3 regions of the Rhodoferax fermentans genome follow, and region 1 is predicted to be linked to each of the others. Evidence: riboswitches for the same ligand, from Rfam matches in the RefSeq annotation. Region 1 holds a riboswitch; each other region holds the start of a gene.

Region 1 (3,273 bases):
TGTGACCGCCTGGAGGTCGACAACTCGGGCCGCACCTTGCACGGCGCGCTGCTGGACGCCGAACTGCTGGCCGACGTGTTCATCAACCTGACCCGAGGTCAGGACGTGCTGCTGATGGACGACAGCTCGGCCAACGAAGCGTCGGGCAACGGCGCGCCGCTGATGGACCTGCGGGTGTTCAACCTGCCGGTGTTAAGCGCCAACGAACAGGAACTGGCCGCCCACGAAACTGTTCTGAAACAGATCGACAAGGACAGCAAGGGAAAAACGGTTTGGCGGGTGCTGGAGCCGGTGGCGGCGGAGTGATCCTCTGGCGAGCAGTTGGCCAAAGCTGCATGAAGTCGCGCTTACATGGCGTCCGGTTTGTGCGAACAGTCAAATTCTGTGTTTTATTGCGCAAAGGTGAAGATGCGTTGCCAATGCCTTGTTGGCGGCTTCAGAAATCGGAAAAGCGTTCTGAAATTCGGGCTGAAACACCACGGTATTGCCTCATTCAACAAATTGTTTCGTGTACTTGCCCTCCGTACCCCGACTGGGTTCAGTGTGCTTCAGTTCCGGGAACACAAGATCAGTCGTTGTCATAAATACCGTTTCAAACCGAAGCGGATCTAACTCCCAGCTCTTTGGGGTGGGGGAAACTGCTGCAAAATCTTCCGCTTAAAGGATTGTTTTCTCACTTCAGCGGCCTTTCGATATCATTGTGTTTGTCGGAATTATGTATATTCTTATTTTTTGCTAAAGTATTAATAACTAATTTTTTGAGTGTTTTAAGATCCTCGTCGTTTTCAGTTGAATCGGAAAATTTTGTTGAGCCATTATTATATAAATTACTCTGTTTTATTCTTACATAATCAGAATAATTATCTTTTTGCTCTATATTTAATTCAAGATTTCTAACTTTTTGATTTAAAAATCTGGTGTTTTCAAGTATCTCTGTTAAGAGATTCTTTTCTGAGCGTTGTTCAGTTTTTTGACCAATTGGTATTGTTGTTAGGACTTCTGTAAACTTTTTCTCGAATTGAGGCCAATATGTTGCAAATACTTGGTCAAGAATTCGCTCATCTAAACCAATAATTCCTAAAGAAGCATTTAAGGTTTTTACTAGCTGCCAAAGTCCATCTCTGTCGGGTAAGGTGTGATTAAATTGTGCTAGAGGATCCTCTATGTCAGTAGTTTTTAGGTCGACCAGAAGCGTACAAACTCTGTTTGAAGACAAACCTTTTGCAAGTGCACCAGCTTCGAATAGAATCCATGGTCTATTTTTGTTCTCTTGTGTTAGACAAATTACACCAACGGTTGTGTCTTTTAGCTGATCGCTGATTTCTGAGAACCAAAGTGCACCACGATCAATATCACGTGTGGATATCCATGGCCTCGCGGCCTGAAGAACACATTTAATCCAATCGCTCAATAATTCGGCGACAGCTTTACTCCGCGCCCCTGACCAGCTGATAAATACTTTCATTTGAGTTTTCCGAACTTTTGTGTAGTTGTGAAGTGTTTTGGCTGACGAGAATCATAGCTACTGCAGCAGCAGTGATTAAAAGTGCAAGAAACAAAAGTTCATGATAAACGACTTTTGTGGATTTGACTATCCCCAAAATGTGAGACGCAGACATTGCGACCACTGCATCAGCGACATCTGAAAGTTTCGTCAGACCGCTATCGCCGGACACTCCCCGCATCCGTCATAATTCCCCCTGCTAGAGGTGCCACCCGTTTTCGGTGGCTGAGAAATACTCTTAGAACCTGATCTGGGTCGTGCCAGCGTAGGAAAGCGTCAAAAACTTGCTTAGCGTCGTGCGACTTCGGGTCTTTAACCTGTGACGGCCATGACGACTTTTTCCAACGCTTTAACACCTTCTGACATCTGGGCTGACGTGCTCGCGGTGCGCACGCAGCGCCCGCTGGTGCATTCCATCACCAACCTGGTGGTGATGAACTACAACGCCAACTTCCTGCTGGCCATGGGCGCCTCACCGGTGATGGCGCACGCACACGAAGAGGTGCGCGACATGGCGGCCATCGCGCAGGCGCTGGTGCTCAACATCGGCACCTTGGAGCCCTATTGGATCGAGAGCATGCGCCAGGCGCTGGCTATTGCCGCTCAACGTGGCATCAAAACCGTGCTGGATCCAGTGGGTGCGGGGGCTACAAGCTATCGTAACCAGAGCATTTCTGCCTTGCTGGCCCAGGCCAGCCCCTCGGTGATTCGGGGCAATGCGTCCGAGATCATGAGTGTGGCGGGTGTGGCGGTGCAGACGCGCGGGGTGGACAGCGGCGCTGCCGTCAGCGACGCCCTGCAAGCCGCACGTGACCTGGCAAAGAGCACCGGCGGTGTGGTGTGTGTCAGTGGTGAGGTGGACCATGTGCTGGACGCCAGCGGCCGCCACGTGAGTCTGTCCAACGGCCATGAGTGGATGACGCGTATCACTGGCGTGGGCTGTTCTGCCACCGCGCTGGTGGGGGCGTTTTGTGCGGTGCAGCCCGATGCCTGGCGCGCCACGGTCTCGGCCATGGCGTATCTGGGTGTGGTGGGGCAGGTGGCCACACAGCAGGTGCAGGCCCAGGGTTTGGGTGTGGGCAGCTTGCAAATTGCTTTGCTGGACCAGTTGCAGCTGCTGGACCGGGTGACCTTTGAGTCTGTGCTCAAAATGGCCTCTAGTCCAATCACTGCCTGAGCCATGCACTCCGATTTTGTGAGTGATATGGCGCGCCCAAACCGCGCGGCGGTGGCCGATCTGGTGCGGCTTTATCTGGTGACCGACCAGCAGGCGCTACGCGGTCGCAACCTGACGGACGTGGTGATGGCGGCGGTGCAGGGCGGCGCCACCTGTGTGCAGCTGCGTGAAAAAACCAGCAACACGCGCGACTTTGTCGCGCTGGCGTGTGCGCTTAATGATTTGTTGACACCGCTGGGTGTGCCGCTGGTGATCAATGACCGCATTGACGTGGCCTTGGCCTGTGGTGCGCAAGGTGTGCACCTGGGTCAGTCGGACATGCCGGTGGAGTTGGCGCGCCAACTGCTGCCAGCGCAGGTGTTCATCGGCCTGTCAGTCGAGTCACTCGACGACGTGCACCGCGCTGCCAGTTGGCCAGTGGATTACCTGGGTGTCAGCCCGGTGTTCCCGACCCCCACCAAAACGGACACCGCGCCGCCTTGGGGGCTGGCTGGTTTGTCTGCCGTGCGGGCTGTGACCGATTTGCCGCTGGTGGCGATTGGTGGCATCCATCTGAGCAATGCGGCTGAGGTGTTGGCCGCCGGGGCCAACG
Region 2 (3,273 bases), 400 kb from region 1:
GTCATCTTCAACCGCGTGGGCATCGACTTTGACGAAGCCGCCGTGGCCAGCCAGCTCAGTGGTGTGCCGATTTTTGGTGTGGTGCGTGAAAACCCCGAGCTCTCCGCACCGCGTACCCTGGATGTGGCGCGTTACCTGGGCGCCGAGGTGATGATCGAGGGCGATATCGCCACCCGCCGTGTGCGTGACACCGTGTTGTGCGCCCGTTCGGTGTCCGAGGTGATTCCGCGCCTCAAACCCGGTGTGCTGGTGATCAGCGCCGGTGACCGTGACGATGTGATGCTGGCCACCGCGCTGGCCGCCAGCAACGGCATCGAACTGGCGGGTCTGGTGTTGACCCACAACAGTTTCATCAGCCCCCGCATCCAGCGTTTTGGTGCCATGGCTTTCAACAGTGGCTTGCCGGTGTTGCGCACCGATGGTGACAGCTTTGGTACCGCCGCCCGTGTCAGCCGCCTGCCGCTGGCCGTGCCGCAGGACGACCACACCCGCATGAACCTGGTGATCGACAGTGTGGTGGAGCAGCTCGATGCCACCGCCATCTGCGCCGGTCTGGACAATGCGGCGTCGACCCACATGTCGCCACCAGCGTTCCGCTACCAGCTCATGCAAAAGGCGCGCGCCGCCAACAAACGCATTGTCTTGCCCGAGGGGGATGAACCCCGCACCATCCGTGCCGCCGTGATCTGTACCGAAAAAGGCCTGGCACGTTGTGTTTTGCTGGGCAAACGTCAGGTCATCGAGTCGGTGGCCAGCGCCATCGGTGTGGAGTTGCCTGCTGGCCTGGAGATTCTGGACCCGACCGAGATCGCCGGGCGTTTTGTCGAGCCGATGGTGGCCTTGCGCAAGAGCAAGGGCCTGACCGCCCCGCAAGCGCTGGCCTCTCTGGAAGACACCGTGGTGCTGGGCACCATGATGCTGGCGGTTGACGAGGTCGATGGCCTGGTCAGTGGCGCGGTGCACACCACCGCCAACACCATCCGTCCGGCCTTGCAGCTGATCAAGACGGCACCGGGCTCGAACATTGTGTCCTCGTGTTTCTTCATGCTGATGCCCGACCAGGTGCTGGTGTATGCCGATTGCGCGGTCAACCCCGACCCTAAGGCCGAAGAGCTGGCCGAAATCGCCAAACAAAGTGCCGACAGCGCCCGCGCCCTGGGCATCGACCCCAAGGTCGCCATGATCAGCTACAGCACCGGTTCCTCAGGCTCGGGCGACGATGTGGAAAAAGTGCGAGCCGCCACCGAGTTGGCCAAATCGCGCTGGCCTGAGCTGGTGATCGACGGCCCGATGCAGTACGACGCCGCCAGTGTCAAGGAAGTGGCTGCCCAAAAGGCGCCCGGCAGCGCGGTGGCTGGCCAGGCCACGGTGTTTGTGTTCCCCGACCTCAACACCGGCAACACCACCTACAAGGCGGTGCAACGCTCGGCCAATGTGGTGTCGGTGGGCCCGATGCTGCAGGGTCTGCGCAAGCCCGTCAACGACCTGTCGCGTGGTGCGCTGGTGGACGACATCGTTTTCACCATCGCGCTGACCGCCATCCAGGCCGACTCGATGACCAAGGCCTGAGCCTTACAATCCGACCCTTCACCGGGGGTGTCTGGCCTACCGCAGCAATGCAGCAGGCCAGGCTGAGAAAAACCCCATACCTGATCTGGATCATGCCAGCGTAGGGAGCGTGATGGGTTGTTGGCGGCCAGCTCTGGCCTGTCCCTGATCACCCGTGCGTTCACCGCGCGGGTGTTTTTTTATAGGGACCACCATGAACCGTCGTTTGTTTGTCCTGGCCACCATCACGCTGGCTGTTTCCGGCTTGTCCGCCCCAAGCCACGCAGCTGATGAATTGCGGGTGATGGTGCACAGCTCGTTCTCCCTGCCCAAGCCGCTGCTGGCGCAATTTGAAGCCCAAAATGGCATCAAGCTGGTCCTCATCAAAGGGGGTGATGCCGGCGAAATGCTCAACAAACTGATTCTGACCCGCGCCCAGCCGGTGGCCGATGTGGTCTACGGCATTGACAACACCTTGCAAGCCAAGGCGCTGGCCGCTGGTGTGCTGGAACCCAGCTTGCCCCAGGCCGCAGGCACGGTGGATGCCCAACTCGGCGATGCCTTGGCCGCCGTGGACCATGGTTTTGTGAACCTCAACTATGACCGCGCCGCGGTCGCCAAAAGTGGCACGCCCTTGCCCAAAACCCTGCAAGACCTGACTCTGCCCGCCTACAAGGGCTGGCTGGTGGTGCCCAACCCGGCCACCTCCAGCCCTGGCTACGCTTTCCTTCTGGCCACGATTGCCGGGCTGGGGGAAGAAAAGGCCTTTGCCTGGTGGGCGCAGATGCGAAGCAACGGCCTCAAGGTGGTCAAAGGCTGGAGCGAAGCCTATTACACCGAGTTCAGCCGCAACAAGGGCAGCTACCCGTTGGTGGTGAGTTATGCCACCAGCCCGGCTGCCGAGGTGTTCTATGCCAAGGACCAGCCCGCCGAGTCACCCACGGCCAGTCTGAACCTGGCTGGTGGGGTGTTCCGCCAGGTCGAAGGGGTGGGACTGATCAAAGGCACGGCGCAGAAAGCGGCGGCGCTCAAGTGGGTTGACTTTTTGCGCTCTGCCCCGGTGCAAGAGGCTTTGCAGACCAGCATGTGGATGTACCCCGCGGTGGCCAAGACGCCGCTGGCGCCGGTGATGCGCCACGGCGCCGCACCTGCCGCGTTTGAGAGCCTGCCGCCTCAGGTGATTGCTGACAAAGGTGCCTCATGGGTGGCGCGCTGGACGCAGGTGGTGCTGAAGTAGGCCCAGGTCACGCATTGGATGAAAGCTTGGCAGGTGGCTGTGTTGTGGTGTGAGGGGCGGCTGTGATGACGCCCAGCTGGCTGGTTCGCCTGGCCCGACCGCGTGGTGTATGGCTGGCGCTGCTGCCCGCCGCCGCCTTGTTGTTGCTGTTGCTGGCCCCGGTGGCCCGCCTGGCGTGGGAGGGGTTTGCCGGGCCACTGAGCAGCACCGACGGGCTATCGCTGTGGCAGCCCTGGCAGGACGATTACCTGCGTTGGCGCGTGATCTGGTCGCTGGCGCAGGCTGTCATCACCTGTGTGCTGGCCTTGGGGTTGGGGCTGCCGCTGGCCTGGGTGCTGGCGCGCTTTGAGTTTGCTGGTCGCGCTTTGGTGTTGCGCCTGCTGATGTTGCCCTTTGTGGTGCCTTCGCTGGTGGCGGCCTTGGGCGTGCTGGCGCTGTGGGGGCCGCGAGGGGTGCTCAGTGGTGCGCTGGGTATCCACTTGCAGGAC
Region 3 (3,273 bases), 600 kb from region 1:
TCATCGAGCAGAACTTGGGCCCGCACATCGAGCAGAAATGCGCCACTTTGGCGTGTTCTTTGGGCAAGGTTTCGTCGTGGAAGGCCATCGCGGTATCCGGATCAATCGCCAGGCGGAACTGGTCTTCCCAGCGGAACTCAAACCGCGCTTTGGAGATGGCGTTGTCCCACATCTGCGCACCGGGGTAACCCTTGGCCAGGTCGGCCGCATGGGCGGCAATCTTGTAGGCGATCAGGCCCTGTTTGACATCGTCGCGGTTGGGCAGGCCCAGGTGCTCCTTCGGCGTCACGTAACACAGCATCGCGGTGCCGTACCAGCCGATGTTGGCCGCGCCCATGGCCGACGAGAGGTGGTCGTAGCCGGGTGACACATCGGTGATCAACGGCCCCAGGGTGTAGAACGGCGCCTCAAAGCACGCGCTGAGTTGTTTGTCGACGTTCTCCTGGACCATCTGCAGCGGCATATGGCCGGGGCCTTCGATCATCACTTGCACGTCATGCCGCCAGGCAATCTGGGTCAGTTCACCGAGTGTGTGCAACTCGGCAAACTGCGCCTCGTCATTGGCATCGGCAATGGAACCGGGGCGCAGGCCGTCACCGAGCGAGAAACTCACATCGTAGGCTTTCATGATCTCGCAGATGTCCTCGAAGTGCTCATAAAGGAAACTCTCGCGGTGGTGCGCCAGGCACCACTTGGCCATGATGGCGCCGCCGCGCGAGACGATGCCGGTGAGGCGGTTGGCGGTGAGCGGCACATAGGCCAGGCGCACCCCGGCGTGGATCGTGAAGTAGTCCACGCCCTGCTCGGCCTGCTCGATCAGCGTGTCGCGAAAAATCTCCCAGTTCAGTTCTTCGGCGCGGCCATTGACCTTTTCCAGTGCCTGGTAAATCGGCACGGTGCCAATCGGCACCGGCGCGTTGCGCAGAATCCACTCGCGGGTTTCGTGGATGTTGTCGCCGGTGGACAGGTCCATAACCGTGTCGGCGCCCCAGCGGATGGCCCAGACCAGCTTGTCCACCTCTTCTTCCACACTGGAGGTGGTGGCAGAGTTGCCGATGTTGGCGTTGACCTTGACCAGAAAATTGCGGCCAATCACCATCGGTTCACACTCGGGGTGGTTGATGTTGCACGGGATCACGGCGCGCCCGCGCGCCACCTCGTCGCGCACAAATTCCGGGCTCATCGGCTGGCTCATCAGCGCACCAAAGGCCTGGCCGGGGCGCGGCAGGCGTTCGCTGGCCAGGCGCTCGGCCAGTTCGGCGCGCACCAGGTTCTCGCGGATGGCGACAAATTCCATTTCCGGCGTGATCAGACCACGGCGGGCGTAGTGCATCTGGGTGACGTTGGCACCCACCTTGGCGCGGCGCGGGCTGGTCTGGCGAACCAGGCGCAAAGTGCTCAAGGCGGGCTCAGCCAAGCGCTGCTGGCCGTAACGGCTGCTCAGGCCGGGCAAGGCCTCGGTGTCCTGCCGCTCGGCGATCCAGCCGCTGCGCAGCGGCGGCAGACCACGGCTGATGTCAATGGCCACCGCCGGGTCGGTATAGGGGCCAGAGGCATCGGGCAGGCGCAAGGGCGGATTGGGCACGCGGCGGGGTTCACCCTGTGTCGGGTCGCTCTTGACCAGCGTGTCGCCAAGCGCCACCTCGCGAAACGGCACCCGGATGTCGGGGCGCGAACCGCTCAGGTAAATTTTGGACGAACCCGGAAACGGGGTGCGGGTGATGCCGCGGGTGATTTGTGTGGTGTCGACGGTGGGTGTCATGGCGGTCTCCAGTAGGTCAAGAAAAGCCTGCCTGGAGTGCCGGGGTCAACCTGGGAAGATCTTGTGAGCCGCCCTAAGGTGCACCGATGCCAATTGCGTTGTTCCCTACGCGGGCATGACCCCGATCAGGTTCAGCGGGTTCCACAGAAGTGGTCTCAGCCTCGACTTTCGTCTCTGGCGCCCCGACAAGCCTGTGCAGTGTAAACGCAGCCTGGTCAGGCGGGGTGGGCTTCAAACTGATGTGTGCTGATAGAAAACCTTCTCTGGGTGCGCCAGGGCGACCGGGCCAGGCGCATGCGGTTTTGGAGCCAAATCACGCGCGGGCGGAGTCGATCAGTACACCAAACGGTGAGACGCGCGCCTTTGGCCCCAAAGCCCGGTCGCCTGACCCAATCACCCTGTCTCAACCGTGTAGGTTTGACGGGAGGGGGAGATTGAAAAACAGCCTCAAACCCTTATCAAAAAAGGGTTGACAGCTATCAGAAAAGATCTGTGTGCTCCCCGAATTACCTGGAGTTTCCGGCTTTCTTGACCCCGTACGGCTTCCAGAAACCCTTAAGGCGTGGTGGCTGAGTCAGGTGACCGGGCTTTGGGGCGAAATGCGCGCGTCCTGGGTATTCGCATACCGCTACGTAGCCCCGCGCGTGCTTTCGCCCCAAAACCGCATGCACCTGACCCAGTCGCCGCGCCGTGCATCGCTGCTGCTTGTTCGACGCCCTGGACGCATTCCCCAAGACATCCAAGGCAACACAAAAGTGCACGTTGGCGGCCAGGCGGTCTGCGCCAACACCTCGCTTTGAATTGCCACCCGGACAAGCAGCTCGCGTTGCGTGACGCTTGCACCGTTCGCCCTGAGCTCAGTGTTTGGGCCTCTACACGCTCAGCCCGCACGAAACTCAAAACATCGGGCCGAAGTTACACGCTATCTATTAAATAGTTAAAGGCCCTTTATCCATAAGGGCTAGATACCAATTTCACCCATAAACTATATCTGCCGTGCCAGGTGCCACCTGCGCCCACCAGCTGGCCAGGGCGGCATTGCTCGGGTAGAAACGGGCGCGTTCACCAAGATTCAGTTCCACAGCAGCGGCGCCCTCGTCGCTCTGGCAGGTCAAAGCCATACGCACCTGCAGTCCATGCACCAGATCACCCTGCTCGGTTTGCTCTCGCTGCGCCGGGTAGTCCTTGATCAACCGCGCCACATCGGGCGCCCTGCCCTGCGCCTGCTTGGGCAGGGTCACCCGCAGGAACTTGCCAAAACGGCAGCGCGCCTGCTCCAGATCCCAGATCTGGGTCACGGTGAGCTGCATGCCACCCGAGAAGCGGTCGGGCTGCTGTTTGCCCATGACAATGATGAGTTCGTCGTCCTTGAGCAGGTTTTTGTGGGCGTTGATCAGCGCCTCGTCGGCGCGTGCCTCGATCACACCCGACTTGTCGTCGAGCTTGAACAACGCCAGCTTGCCGCGCTGGCCGTTGATGATGCGGAAATCAGTGACGATACCTGCGAGCAG

The links. A riboswitch is a leader RNA that binds a small molecule or an ion and turns the genes downstream of it on or off. The one in region 1 is predicted to bind thiamine pyrophosphate.
Region 2: linked by a shared signal. The riboswitch ahead of RF819_RS16915 (thiamine ABC transporter substrate-binding protein) and the one ahead of thiM (hydroxyethylthiazole kinase) in region 1 are both predicted to bind thiamine pyrophosphate.
Region 3: linked by a shared signal. The riboswitch ahead of thiC (phosphomethylpyrimidine synthase ThiC) and the one ahead of thiM (hydroxyethylthiazole kinase) in region 1 are both predicted to bind thiamine pyrophosphate.

What each region holds. Positions count from the first base shown of each region.
Region 1 is NZ_MTJN01000002.1:3,225,992-3,229,264, reverse strand. It holds gene dnaQ (DNA polymerase III subunit epsilon) at 1-306, shown strand, start outside; gene RF819_RS15055 (toll/interleukin-1 receptor domain-containing protein) at 674-1,465, opposite strand; TPP riboswitch at 1,696-1,793, shown strand; gene thiM (hydroxyethylthiazole kinase) at 1,833-2,681, shown strand; gene thiE (thiamine phosphate synthase) at 2,685-3,273, shown strand, end outside.
Region 2 is NZ_MTJN01000002.1:3,625,624-3,628,896, reverse strand. It holds gene pta (phosphate acetyltransferase) at 1-1,569, shown strand, start outside; TPP riboswitch at 1,583-1,694, shown strand; gene RF819_RS16915 (thiamine ABC transporter substrate-binding protein) at 1,763-2,785, shown strand; gene RF819_RS16910 (ABC transporter permease) at 2,851-3,273, shown strand, end outside.
Region 3 is NZ_MTJN01000002.1:3,823,339-3,826,611, forward strand. It holds gene thiC (phosphomethylpyrimidine synthase ThiC) at 1-1,762, opposite strand, end outside; TPP riboswitch at 1,848-1,957, opposite strand; gene dnaE (DNA polymerase III subunit alpha) at 2,737-3,273, opposite strand, start outside.